Linked DNA regions of Luteolibacter flavescens. The protein of the gene in region 1 interacts with the protein of each later gene in a pairwise test. Links are inferred from orthologs where the notes say so. Each region holds a gene or a part of one and is shown on either strand. Other genes may lie near its edges.

Region 1 (6,218 bases):
TTGCAGGCATTTCGCGCGTGGAAGCCGGTCCTGGCCGAGCGCCTGGCGAATGCGCGCTCCTTTGGCACCGCCGCGGGCATCACGGGAGGGATCACCACCATGCTCGCGAATGCCGCGGGCCCGGTCATCCAGCTCTACCTGCTCTCGCGCCGCATCCCGAAGATGGAGCTGCTTGGCATCGGCGCGCGATTCTTCCTGCTCGTGAATCTCGTCAAGGTGCCGCTCAGCGGGAGCTTCAATCTCATCACCCCGGCGACGCTGTGGGACAATCTGAAGTGCCTCCCCGCCATTTTTGCAGGCATCTGGGTGGGCAAGTGGCTGGTGCAGCGGGTTTCTCAGCGGGCCTTCGAGTGGTTGGTCATCGGCTTCTCGCTGATCGTCGCCGGTCGCCTGCTGCTGGCGTGACGTGACCGCGGTTACCGCCGGTAGAGGCTCTGCATTGCCTGGTAATTCTGCCACGCGAGATAGCCGAAGAGTAGAGCCATGAAGAGGGACTCCCTCCACACCAGGCCGACCACCGCGGTCGCGACCGCCGCGGCGATGGCGATCTGGTGGACCAGCTTCTGAGGCTTCACGAAAAGCTGGGTGATCTGCCCGCCATCGAGCGGGAGGACCGGCAGCAGGTTCATCACGCCCCACCAGAAATTGATCCACAGCATGCTGCGGAAAAGGGACATCAGAGGCTCCCGGTTCAGAGCGAACTCAAGCGACTCGGCGGAGAGTGTGGGCTTCATGCCGATCAAGGACCAGCCCGCCAGATTCGCGGCATCGCTGAGGCCGAAGACAGCCACCATGATCAGGAACACGAGTCCGCCGAGGATGAAGCCAGCTCCCGGCCCAGCGGCGATCATCCAGAAGCGCCCGCTCTTCGTGAAGCGCCCGCCCTCGTTGTAGGCGAGCCCACCCATCGCCCAGAGAACGATCTTCGGGTAGCCGCCGCCGAGGCGCCGGCCCGTCAGTGCGTGGCCGAGCTCGTGGACCAGAATCGAAACGGTGGCCGCCAGGATGAAGATCAGCCCGTACTGTATTCCGGCGGGGTCGGGGTTGAAAAGAGCCCCGCTCAGCAGGGCGATCGTGAGCCAGAACCAAGGCTGGATTTCTACGGGGATGCCAAAAAGCGTGAAACGGACCATCGGGCCGGAGGAAAGACCGGATCACTCCCACGCGCAAGGTCTGTGCCCTCATTACGAAAAAGCCGCCCGGAGCAGGGCGGCTGGCTTTTCGGCCTTTTGCGGCGAGCAGTCCGCCCGGCGGATCGGGGAGATGACCCGCCGGGCGGCTGACACGTCACGACACACACTTCGGGGGGAAAGTCGGAGGCCGGGATCGGGGGATTCTTCGGCAACCGGTGTCTCGGGACCTTGCTCGGGTGGGGGATTCCTTTGCTCGGTCCGTATGTTCCATCGCTTTCGGTCGGGGGAAACCTTCGGCGTGCTGGGGTGTCCCGCGGGGACGGCGGCAGTGAACGGCGGAATGCTTTATCTGGCAAGAAGTTTTTATGAGGGGGAAAAACTGACAATGCAGATGATGGGGATGACCAAATATTCGTGAATTCACGGAGATCAAGGTTTGGAATCCCTTTTAGAATAAGGGTTCCTTGCCATTTTATTAAGATGTATTAATTTTCCGGTTTTGCTGATCACAAGGGGGTCTTTTAACCATGTAAAACTTATGGTGTCCCTGAGAGTTTCAAAATCGGCGGCATCAATCGGGTTGAATAATGCACGGCGCTTATACCTCCCAATTTCGGCAAATCCGGGCAAATCAAGCGCTTACGCCATTACGCGAACGCGTGGGGCGGACCCGATTTCGGGGCACGAAAAGCCTTTCCCGAGCTCCCTCGGAAAAAGGCACAGTGATTCCGGGATTCCGGCCTCGCGATGACAAATTATTTCGCGGCCTTGGGTGCCTTCGGGGCGCGGGGCGGGAATTCGAAGCCCACTTTCCCGTCAGCGGTGGAGAAAGTCAGGAAGGCATCGAAGCCGCGCTTCGTTTTGTTCGAGACGAAGCCCTTGATCAGGTCGGTCTTGCCCTCGGCCAGCATCTTGAAGACCTGGTCGAGCGGCAGCTCCTTCTGGAGAATGGTTTTCCCGATGCGGACGCCGTCAGGGTCCTTCTTCGTTTTCAGCTCGGGGATGAGGTAGGCCTTCTCGGTGCCGTACACCTTCACCTGTCGGCCATCGGCGAGGGGGGCGGTTCCGACGACGAGGTCATCGGTCAGCTCCACATCGGGCTCGTCCTTGTCGCCGAAGACGAAGTTGATCTTGAATTTGTCGTCCAGTTCGAGGGCGGCGTCGAAGGGCTTGTTGAACTTGCTCTTGAAGCCCTCCAGAGGGCCCACCAGGCGCTTGCTGAAGAGTTCGCGGGCCTCGTCCTCGGAGAGGGCACGGCCGGCGATGTGCTTCTTCGCCTTGAAGCCGCAGTCCGGGGTCCGGCACTCGTAGGTGTCGTCGGTCTGCTTCAGGCCTTCCGTTCCGCACTTCGGGCAGGTCGCCTGGAGGTCGGGGAAAGCGCGGTTCTTGATCTCGGTGGCGAGGGATTTCGCGCGGACCACGATGTCCTTCGTGTAGTCCTCGATCTCCTGCATGAAGGCCTTCCGCTGGAGCTGGCCCTGCTCCATCTGGCGCAGCTTGTACTCCCACTCGCCGGTCATGGTGGGGGAGGTGAGGCCGGCGATCTTCATCTCATTGAGGATGTGGATGAGGCGCATCCCGTTCGGCGTGACGTGGAGGTCGCGGCCGTCGCGGACGATGTATTTCTGGGCGATGAGGCCTTCGATGATCGCCGCGCGGGTGGCGGGTGTGCCCAGGCCACGCTCGGACATCGCCTCGGCCAGTGCCTCGTCATCCACCAGCTTGCCCGCGCCTTCCATGGCGGAGAGCAGGGTGGATTCATTGAAGCGCGCCGGGGGCTTGGTCTGCTCGTGGTGGACCTCGATTTCCTTCACCGGGGCTTTTTCACCTGCGGCGACCTGCGTCAGCTCGTCCTTGCCGGAGGCCACGCCCGGGCGGCGTCCATAGACTTCCAGCCAGCCGGGCTTCACCAGCACGCGGCCTTCCGTCTTGAAGGTGTCCGTGACGTCGCCGGTCGTGATGCGGGTCAGGCGGGTCGTCTGCTCGAATTCCGCGCTTGGGAAGAAGACGGCGATGAAGCGCTTCACGATCATGTCGTAGAGCTTCTCCTCCGTGTCGCTGAGCTTCACGAACTTGCCGGTCGGGATGATGGCAAAGTGGTCCGAGACCTTCTTCGAGTCGAAGACGCGCTTCGACTTGTGAAAGCGGGGACCCGCCTCCTGTTTGCCATCGAGCACCGCCTTGGCGTAGTCTGCCACGCCGAGGTCGGAGTTGGCGATGTCGCGCAGGGTTTCGCGCACGGTGTCCCCGTAGTCCTCCGGCAGGTAGCGGGAGTCGGTACGGGGGTAGGTGATCATCTTATGCTTTTCATACAGCGCCTGGGCGATGGCCAGCGTGCCCTTCGCGGTGAAGGGCGCCTCGCGCTGCAGGGAGGTGAGGTCGTAGAGCTGCGGGGCGATCTGCGACTGCGCCTTCTTTTCCTCGGAGACGGTGCCGGTCTTGCCGTCGCAACGCGCCTTGACCGCCTCGGCTGCCTCCTGATCCCAGATCCGCTCGGCACGGCCGTGCGGGTTCGCCTCGTTGCGCTTGAATGCCTCGTCGATCCACTTGCCGAGATAGTCCCCGGCGGCGACGCCGAAGGTGGCGTGCACTTCATAATAGGGGCTCGGCTTGAAGGCCTGGATCTCCGCCTCGCGGGCGGCGAGAATGGCCAGCGTCGGCGTCTGCACGCGACCGGCGGCGGTGATATTGAAGCCGCCGTGGCGGGAGCGGAAGCAGGTGAGCGCGCGGGTCGCATTCAGGCCGACCAGCCAGTCGGACTCGGAGCGGCACTTCGCGGCATCGGCCAGCGGGCGCATTTCCTCGTCGGAGCGGAGTTTTTCCCAGGCGTCGATGATTGCCTGGTTGGTCATCGACTGCATCCAGAGGCGCTTCACCGGCTTCTGGATCCCGCCGATGTCCATGATGTAGCGGAAGATCAGTTCCCCCTCGCGGCCGGCGTCGCAGGCGTTCACGATCTGGTCCACGTCCTTGCGCTTCGCCAGCTTCAGGACCTGCTTCAGGCGGGCCTCGGAATCCGGGATCGGATCGAGCTCGAAGCGTTCCGGGATCGCCGGCAGGACGTCGAATTTCCAAGGCAGCTTCTTGCCATTCGGGCCCGTCGGCATGCGCAGCTCGACGAGGTGGCCGACCGCCGAGGTGATGATCGCATTGTCATTTTCGAACCACGAATCACGGCCCGATCCCTCCTTTTCAAACTTCCCCAAAGCCTTGGCCAGAGCCTTGCTCAGGTCGGTCATGACGGATGGCTTCTCGGCAATGATGAGGATTTTTCCCATGAAATAAGCGGGTCGGACGTCGGCGACGCACTAGACGTGCCGGGGCCAACTTGGCAAGGGCTTTCCTGAAAGAGCCGGGCAATCCCCGTAGGGGATGGAATATTGTGGGCCTGTTCCGGTCCCCCTCGCTCACATTTCACCGCTTCACATACCTGAATCCCGGCAGGGCCCGGACCAGCCTTCGCATCTCCAGCTTCATCAGCGTGGCTGAGACAGTCTGGGCGGGGAGGCCGGTGCGCTCGATCAGGCGGTCCACGCCGGATTCGCCCTCGCCGAGCGCGGAGAAGACCTTGGCCTCCTCGGGAGGGAGTTCCGGCACGGCGTGGCTGTCCTTTTCCGGAAGCGATGATTGCCGCGCGAAAGGCAGCTCGCCGAGATCCTCGACGATGTCCCCGGCGTCCATCACCAGCGTGGCACCGTCGCGGATCAGCTTGTTGCAGCCCATGGAGGTCGGCGCATTGATCGGCCCGGGCACGGCATAGACCTGCCTGCCGTAGTCGCTGGCGAGATTCGCGGTGATCAGCGAGCCGGAGCGCAGCGGGCACTCCGTCACCAGCAGGGCCTCCGACCACGCGGCGACGATGCGGTTCCGCTGAGGGAAGGTCTGCTTGTCAGGAGGGGTGTGTAGCGGGAATTCACTGAGCACCGCGCCGTGACCGGAGGCGATCTTCTCCGCCAGTCCCAGATTCTCCGCCGGGAAGAGCTGGGCCAAGCCCGAACCAAGCACCGCGACCGTGCGTCCGCCTGCTGCGATCGCTCCCTCGTGGGCCACGGTGTCCACCCCGCGAGCGAGGCCGGAGATGATGGTGAAGCCGGCGTGTGCGAGCTGGTAGGAGAGCTTCTTCGTCGCCTCGCGCCCGTAGTGGGTGATGCGCCGGGTGCCCACCACGCCTATCGCGTGGCGGTCGCGCTCCTCCAGCTTTCCCCACACGTAGAGCAGCAGCGGCGCGTCGTAGGCCTGCCTGAGCGAGGGCGGGAAGACGGCATCCTCCGGCGTGATGATGGACAGGCCGCGTTGCTTCACCTCGCCGATCTCCTTCACCGGGTCGGCGTGGTCCTGCCACTTCACGAGAATGTTTGCCGTCTGTTCGCCGATTTCATCGACCTGTATCAGCCGGTCCTTCGTCGCGGAAAGGATGGCCTCGGCGGAGTCGAAGCGTTCTAGGAGGCGGCGGACCCGGATCGGGCCGATCTTTGGGAGTTGGTTGAGCGCGACGAGGGCTTCAAGGGAGGTCATGGCCTGGGCGATCCAAAACAAAGGGGAGGGAATTTGGGGGCGGGCAGAGGGAAGGGCTACTCCTTCCAATGCTCCGCCACCCACGGGGCGGGGAGCACCTTGTGGTGGATCTTGCCGGTGGTGACGCCGTCTGCGGCATCCGGCGGGTCGGGCTTGCCGTGAAAGACGAGGATCTTCGCGCCCTTCGGCTTCTGCGGCGGGACGAAGAGATTCAGCGGGAAGGCGGGGCGGCAGTTGTACTTGAAGCTGCGCACCCATTCCTCCGGCCACCAGTAGCGCTCCTTCATGGCGTAGGTGAGGAATGCCTGCTCGGTCTGGAAGATCGAGCGGTCCTGCGCTCGGTCCATCTCGCGGAGGAATGTATCGTAGATGTACTGCGACTGGCCGGCCTCGAAGCGGAAGATCGACGAATTCCCGATGTCCGGGCGCTTGCGGAAGATCTGCTTCCGGCGCTCGATCCAGTTGTGGATGATGCAGTTCTTCCCCGGCTTGTAGTCGAAGAAGCAGTCGATGTCGTCCAGGATGACGAGGTCGAGATCGAGGAAGAGAGTGGGGCCTTCCAGACCCGCG
Region 2 (5,915 bases), on another replicon or contig:
GAGGCCGACCTCATCTTCAAGAACAACTCCCCCGGCGCGGCGAAGGAGATCGGCAACCTCTACGACAAGGCGCTGCGCCAGTACGGCGGCAGCATCACCGGCTTCAAGCGCATGGCGGAGGACTACTTCTCCTTCTGCAAGGACAACCCGGAGAGCGCCCGCAAGGCCGCGCGCGACATCGAGCTCGCCTTCCAGCGCGTCGTGGAAACCGGATCGAAGGACTGGTTCCGCGCGAACACGGAGACCTCCATCTACAAGATGATCTGCTCCTACTACCGCACCGCCGGTGACGAGTCGAAGGCCGTGAAGCTGGAGAAGCGCTACGAGCGCCTGCTCCGTGCCGCCGAGCGCGGGGCGCTGTGATGGGCCCCGCTGGCGGGCTGCCCGCGGCTACCGGAGGACCGGCGGCCAGTGGGCCGCTTCCCAGATCGCGGCGGTCAGGGCGGTGAAAATGGCGTCGAGCTTCTTCGGGCGCAGTTTCTTCCCCGCCTGCTTCTCCGTGAACATCAGCATGTCCGCCGCCGACTCGCAGAGCGCGGGCTGGCGGGTCTCGGCGAAGATCCGGTCGAGGTAGTCGGCCAGTGTCTCGTCATCGCTGCCGCTTTTGATCCAGCTTTCGTAGCGGGCGAGCATGCGTTCCGGATCGGGCTCGTAGCCGGGAGGTTGGTCCGGGTGGAGGGCTCCCAGTGCCGCCAGCGCGGTGCTTTGCAGGATGGCCAGCTCGTGGTCGTTCAGCTTTTCGCTCAGGTCGTTGAAGGCATCGAGGATGTCGGCAAGCCGGACTTCCAGACGATTCCACAGGGCCTCGTCGCCGGTGGCGGCCTGCAGCCGTCTGTTGAGTTCTTCGCCTTCCAGCATTTCCTGCGAGGGCGGCGGATCGAGCGGGATCTCATCGTCCCAATCCGGATCCTCGCTCTCTTCCAGCACGCCGAGCGGTGGGGGCGGGAAGATCAGCTCCTCGAGGCGGAGTTCGGCGAGCAGCAGGTTGAAGTCGATGTCCATTCCCGCCGTCCTGCGCAGCCGGTCGCCGGAGCGGATCACTTCCTTCAGCAGGCTGGTCAGCCGGGGCCGCAGCGCGGGGTCGTTGGCCGCTTCGCGCGGGGACTTTCCGTCCAGCGCGGGCTGCGGGTGATCGGTCAGGATTTCCCCCGAGTAGTCCCATTCGTCGCCGTTCGGACGGAGGGAGTCCGGGACCACGTCGAGGTCGTATCGATCCGCGGGATTCCGCCTCGCGTTTGCGATGGCGCGGAACGCTTCCTCAAGCAGCGGCATGTGTTCCATCAGCCAGAGATCGCGGCCATCCTCCTCCGGGGCACCGAGATGAGCGAGCAGCATGGCGAAGGCGTCCGCCGGTTCCACCACGCCGGTGGAGGGCATCGGGGCCGTATCGGGACACATCCGGAGCCCGGTAGGAATCTCGTAGGCCCAAGCGAGCTCGACGTCGAAGCGCCCCATCCGCGCGGCACATTCCTCGTCGATCACGTGAAACGGAGGCAGCTCCGGGCGGAGCAGATCGATGGCCACGCAGGTCTGGTGGTCGAGCACTTCCCGGAATTCCAGCAGGACTGGGCGGAGCGTTCCGTAGTAGCGGAGCATGACGGCTTCGTCGTTCTTCCAGTCCGCGGCAAAGCCGTCCGCCTTCCACTTCGCCAGCCGGCCCTCGCCGATCAGGTGCCAGCCCAGCAGTGATTGCGCGGTGAAGTCATCGCACTCGCTGAGGAAGTTGGTCAGCTCGCGGACCTTCGACGGCGGCAGGTCGGCCATCAGCCTCTTGCTGAGCTGGCTGAGGATCTTGGCTTCGAGATCAAAGAATTGCTCGCGGTGGTCGGCGCTGCCGAAGGGATTGAACAGGCAGGTCACCGGGCAGGGGATGGCGCTGTTCCGCCCCTGACCGCATTCTTCCGGCGTGATCGTGCGTCCTTGCGCCGGGCACTCCCGTTGTTTTTTCCGTTTCGCCTCTCCCATGGGTCCAGATTGCGAATGGCACGGGGCTTGGTCGATGCGAAACCCGTTTGCGGCTGACGGAGATGGGGGCTTGAGTGGCACGCGGGTCGCTGATTAAGGTCCGCAACCCTAATGCGCGCTCCTCCCGCCGACTGGATCCTCCGCGGCGACCCTTTCCACTCGAATGGAAACGGTCGGGGACGCGCATTTCCAGCGATTCTGGAGCATCTGATCCGCCAGCGGGGCCTGCCCGCGGGTGACGATCTCGAGAGTTTCCTGCGTCCGAAGCTGCGCGATCTGGCCGATCCCTTCGAGGTCACCGAGATGCGGCCCGCCGTGGAACGCATCCTGAAGGCCGTGGACCGGAAGGAAAAGGTCTGCATCTACGGCGACTATGACGTGGATGGCGTGACCTCGGTCGCCGTGATGCGCCGCACGCTGCACGCCTACGGGCTGGAGCCGCGGCACTTCATCCCGCGCCGCAGCAGCGAGGGCTACGGACTGAGCTGCGCCGCGCTCGCGCGCTGCATGGTCGAGGGGCCGAAGCCCGACCTGCTGATCGCCGTCGATTGTGGCACCGTTTCCCTCGATGAAGTCGCGGCCCTGCGCTCCGACGGCGTCGATGTCATCGTGGTGGACCACCACGAGCCGAGCCCGCGCGGTCGGCCGGACGTGGTCGCGCTGGTGAATCCGAAGTGCGGCAGCGGCCCGACCTATCTCTGCGCTGCCGGGGTGTGCTTCAAGCTGGCTCATGCCATGCTCAAGGAGCGCCCGACGCCGAATTTCGATCTCAAGGAACTGCTTGAGCTGGTGGCAGTCGCGACCATCGCGGACATCGTGCCGATGGTCGGGGAAAACCGCCTGCTGGTCCGCCACGGGCTGAAACGCCTGCCGCTGACGCTGAATCCCGGACTTCAAGCGCTGCAGGAAGTCTCCGGCATGAATGGCAAGGCGACATCGATGGACGTCGGTTTCCGGATCGGCCCGCGCCTGAATGCCGCGGGCCGCATGGACGTGCCGGAGGATGCGCTGGCGACCCTCTTGACGGACTGCAAGCGGCTCGCCCGGACGCTGGCCGAGAAGCTCGACGAGTACAACAAACGCCGGCAGACGCATGAGAACCAGATCCGCCGCGAGGCGATGGAGATGCTCATGGCGACCTTTGACCCCGTGCGCGACCCGGTTATCGTGCTCGGCTCGCGGACCTGGCACCCCGGTGTGGTGGGCATTGTCGCATCCCGCCTGATGCGGCAGTTTCACAAGCCGACTTTTGTGGTGGCCATTGATGCCGAGGGAGTTGGGAAGGGTAGTGGGCGCAGTATCGAGGGCGTCTCGCTGGTCCAGGCGATCAATGCCTGCCGCGGTCACCTGCTCGCTGGTGGCGGGCACGACATGGCGGCCGGGCTTTCCATCACCGAGGGGAGCATGGATGCCTTCCGCTCGGATTTCGCCGACTTCGTGCTGAGCAATACCGTCCCCGAACAGCGCCAGCCGAAGCTGTGCGTGGATGCGGAGATTTCCTTCGACCAGCTCTCGCTGGAATTCCTGGCCGACTACGAGCTGCTCCAGCCTTTCGGAAACGGGAATCCGCAGCCGATTTTTATGGCCCGCAGCGTCCATCTCAGCCGCCCGCCGGTCCACATGAAGAACCAGCACCTGCGGCTGAACCTTCGCCAAGGCTACCACGAGCAGGATGCCGTCTTCTTCGGCGGCGGCGAGGTCGCCCTGCCCGATCCGCCGTGGGACATCGCTTTCACGATCGACCGGAATTGCTTTCGTGGCCGGACGACGCTGCAAATCATCATCCAGGACGTCCGCGCAGCCCGCTGAGGATCAGCGGGATTTAAGGTCATCTGATACCTGATTTGGCTCACGTCGTGAACCTCGCCACCTGCGGCCGCACCAGACGCTCGTAGTCACTCCACGACATGCGGATCAGCTCGGTGTGGGAGCCGGCGTTGAAAGCGATTTCTGCTTCCGCGGCCAGGTCCGGGGAGACGTAGGTGGACATGTCGTAGAGATTTCCGAAGGGCGGCATGGCACCCGGTTCGCAGTCCGGGAAGCGGCGCTTGAATTCGTGCTCATGCGCGATCTTCACGTCGTCGGTTGCGGTCAGGTCGTGCAGGTCCTCCAGCTTCAGGCGGCGGTTTGATGGCAGCACTGCCATCGCGAGCGCGCCATCGATCAGGATGATCACGGTCTTCGCCAGCAGGCTGCCTGGCACGTGGGCGCTGCGCGCCACCTCGGTGGCGGTGTAGGCCGGGGAATGGGTGATGGTGATGTATTTGATGTTCCTCGAGTCGAGGTAGGCTTTGAGCTTCTTCGATAGCATGGCTGAACCCTCGCTTTCCATGGGCCGGGCACATCGCGTCTCGCGGTCCGGCGGGTTGATAGAGCTAGGCACCGTGCAGGGGTGCCGCGGGGACCGGGGAGAAATCCGACCGGTCGCTATTGAGATTGCTAACAGTCTAACCCGGCTCCGGCGGGGGTCAAATGACCGGGTAAAATCCAGGAAAAAGCCCGTACCGGGATCCGGAGCGGGCACGGTGGAAAAGGGGTGAGCCGGTCGATTCTTTACGAAACGTCATGAACCATTTCTGGCTTTATGACCCTCATTCCGACTCGTTTTTCCCGCCGATTGCCAAAACGTCATCCCGTTCTTGCCTCGCGTGCCCGTTCCGGGTTCCGCTGGCGGTGCCGATGAAGGAAACGCTGGCCGAGCTGGAGCGTTGGGGCGCCGACGTGATTTTCGGCCGCGCCAAGGGCTTCCGTGCCAGCATGATGCGGCTCGCCATGAGCGCGCTGTCCGGCGTTTACCGCGGCCTCGTCCAGACCCGGCTGCTCATCTACCGGCGACGGTGGAAGCAGCAGCACCACCTGGGCACCCTGGTGGTCAGCATCGGAAATCTGACCGTCGGCGGCACGGGCAAGACCCCCGTGGTCGAGCTGCTCGCCCGCACCCTGCGCGACGAGGGCCGCCGCGTCGCCATCCTCAGCCGCGGCTACAAGAGCCGCCGCCTGAAGACCCCGCAAAATTGGAAGGACAAGGACGGCAACAAGATGCCGGCGGAGAAGATGCCAAAGGTGGTCTCCACCGGTCGTGCGCTCCTGCTCGACTCGAAATTCGCCGGCGACGAGCCCTTCATGCTCGCGCGGAATCTCAATGGCGTGGCGGTGGTGGTGGACAAGGACCGCGTGAAGGGCGGCCGCTTCGCCGTGGGCCAGCTCGGTGCGGACACGCTGGTGCTGGATGACGGGCTGCAGTACCTCCACCTCTCGCACGGCATCGATATCGTGCTGGTGGATCGCACCGCGCCCTTCGGAACCGGGGCCATCCTGCCGCGAGGCACGCTGCGCGAGCCGCCGCGGAATCTCTGCCGCGCCAGCTACATCTTTCTCACGAAGTGCGACGGCACCTCGAATGAAGCGCTCATCGAGCGCCTCCGCCGCCACAACCGCGTCGCGCCGATCATCGAGTGCACGCACGGGCCGCGCTATCTCGAGGAGGTCTTCACCGGCGAGCGACAGCCGCTTGATTTCCTGAAGGACAAGTGGACCGCGGCCATCAGCGGCATCGCGGTGCCGGAGGGCTTCGAGCGGAGCTTGGAAAAGCTCGGCGCCCGCGTGGAGATCCGCCGCCGCTTCTCCGATCACCATCGCTTTTCGCGAAAGGAGATCGACAAGTTCATGCAGCGCTGCATCGAGCGCGACATGGAGGTGGTGGTCACCACGGAGAAGGATGCGGTGCGTTTCCCCCGGCCGAAGGAGGCCACCGTGCCGGTCTATTTCCTCCGCATCGAGGTCGAGATCCTGAAGGGTCACGATGCGTGGTGCGACCTCATCGCGCGGCTCTGCCATCCCGGCGCGCCGGGCGATCCGGTGCTGAGGCATCGGGATGCCTACGCGATGTGATCAGTCGCGCGCGGGTGTGATGCTCACCTCGATGCTCTTGCTTGCCGGGGTATTGCTGC

Evidence for each region.
Region 2: the proteins of OKA04_RS02625 (region 1) and recJ interact in binary tests that used the Escherichia coli proteins (3 or more experiments, as listed by UniProt). The link is inferred for Luteolibacter flavescens from one-to-one orthologs.

Annotation. Positions count from the first base shown.
Region 1 is NZ_JAPDDS010000001.1:627,928-634,145, reverse strand. The notes cover bases 1,651-4,792. They hold OKA04_RS02625 (DNA topoisomerase III), read right to left. Parts: upstream 4,412-4,792; coding sequence 1,889-4,411; downstream 1,651-1,888. Other genes in these bases: dprA (DNA-processing protein DprA), read right to left, coding at 4,548-4,792. Outside these bases: OKA04_RS02635 (sulfite exporter TauE/SafE family protein), read left to right, coding at 1-405; OKA04_RS02630 (M50 family metallopeptidase), read right to left, coding at 417-1,133; more of dprA, read right to left, coding at 4,793-5,648; OKA04_RS02615 (hypothetical protein), read right to left, coding at 5,705-6,218.
Region 2 is NZ_JAPDDS010000018.1:20,421-26,335, forward strand. The notes cover bases 1,587-4,425. They hold recJ (single-stranded-DNA-specific exonuclease RecJ), read left to right. Parts: upstream 1,587-2,076; coding sequence 2,077-3,774; downstream 3,775-4,425. Other genes in these bases: OKA04_RS22220 (hypothetical protein), read right to left, coding at 1,587-1,860; OKA04_RS22230 (aminoacyl-tRNA deacylase), read right to left, coding at 3,815-4,276. Also shown: OKA04_RS22215 (hypothetical protein), read left to right, coding at 1-363; more of OKA04_RS22220, read right to left, coding at 391-1,586; lpxK (tetraacyldisaccharide 4'-kinase), read left to right, coding at 4,645-5,856; OKA04_RS22240 (FdhF/YdeP family oxidoreductase), read right to left, coding at 5,857-5,915. UniProt on the Escherichia coli protein: Single-stranded-DNA-specific exonuclease.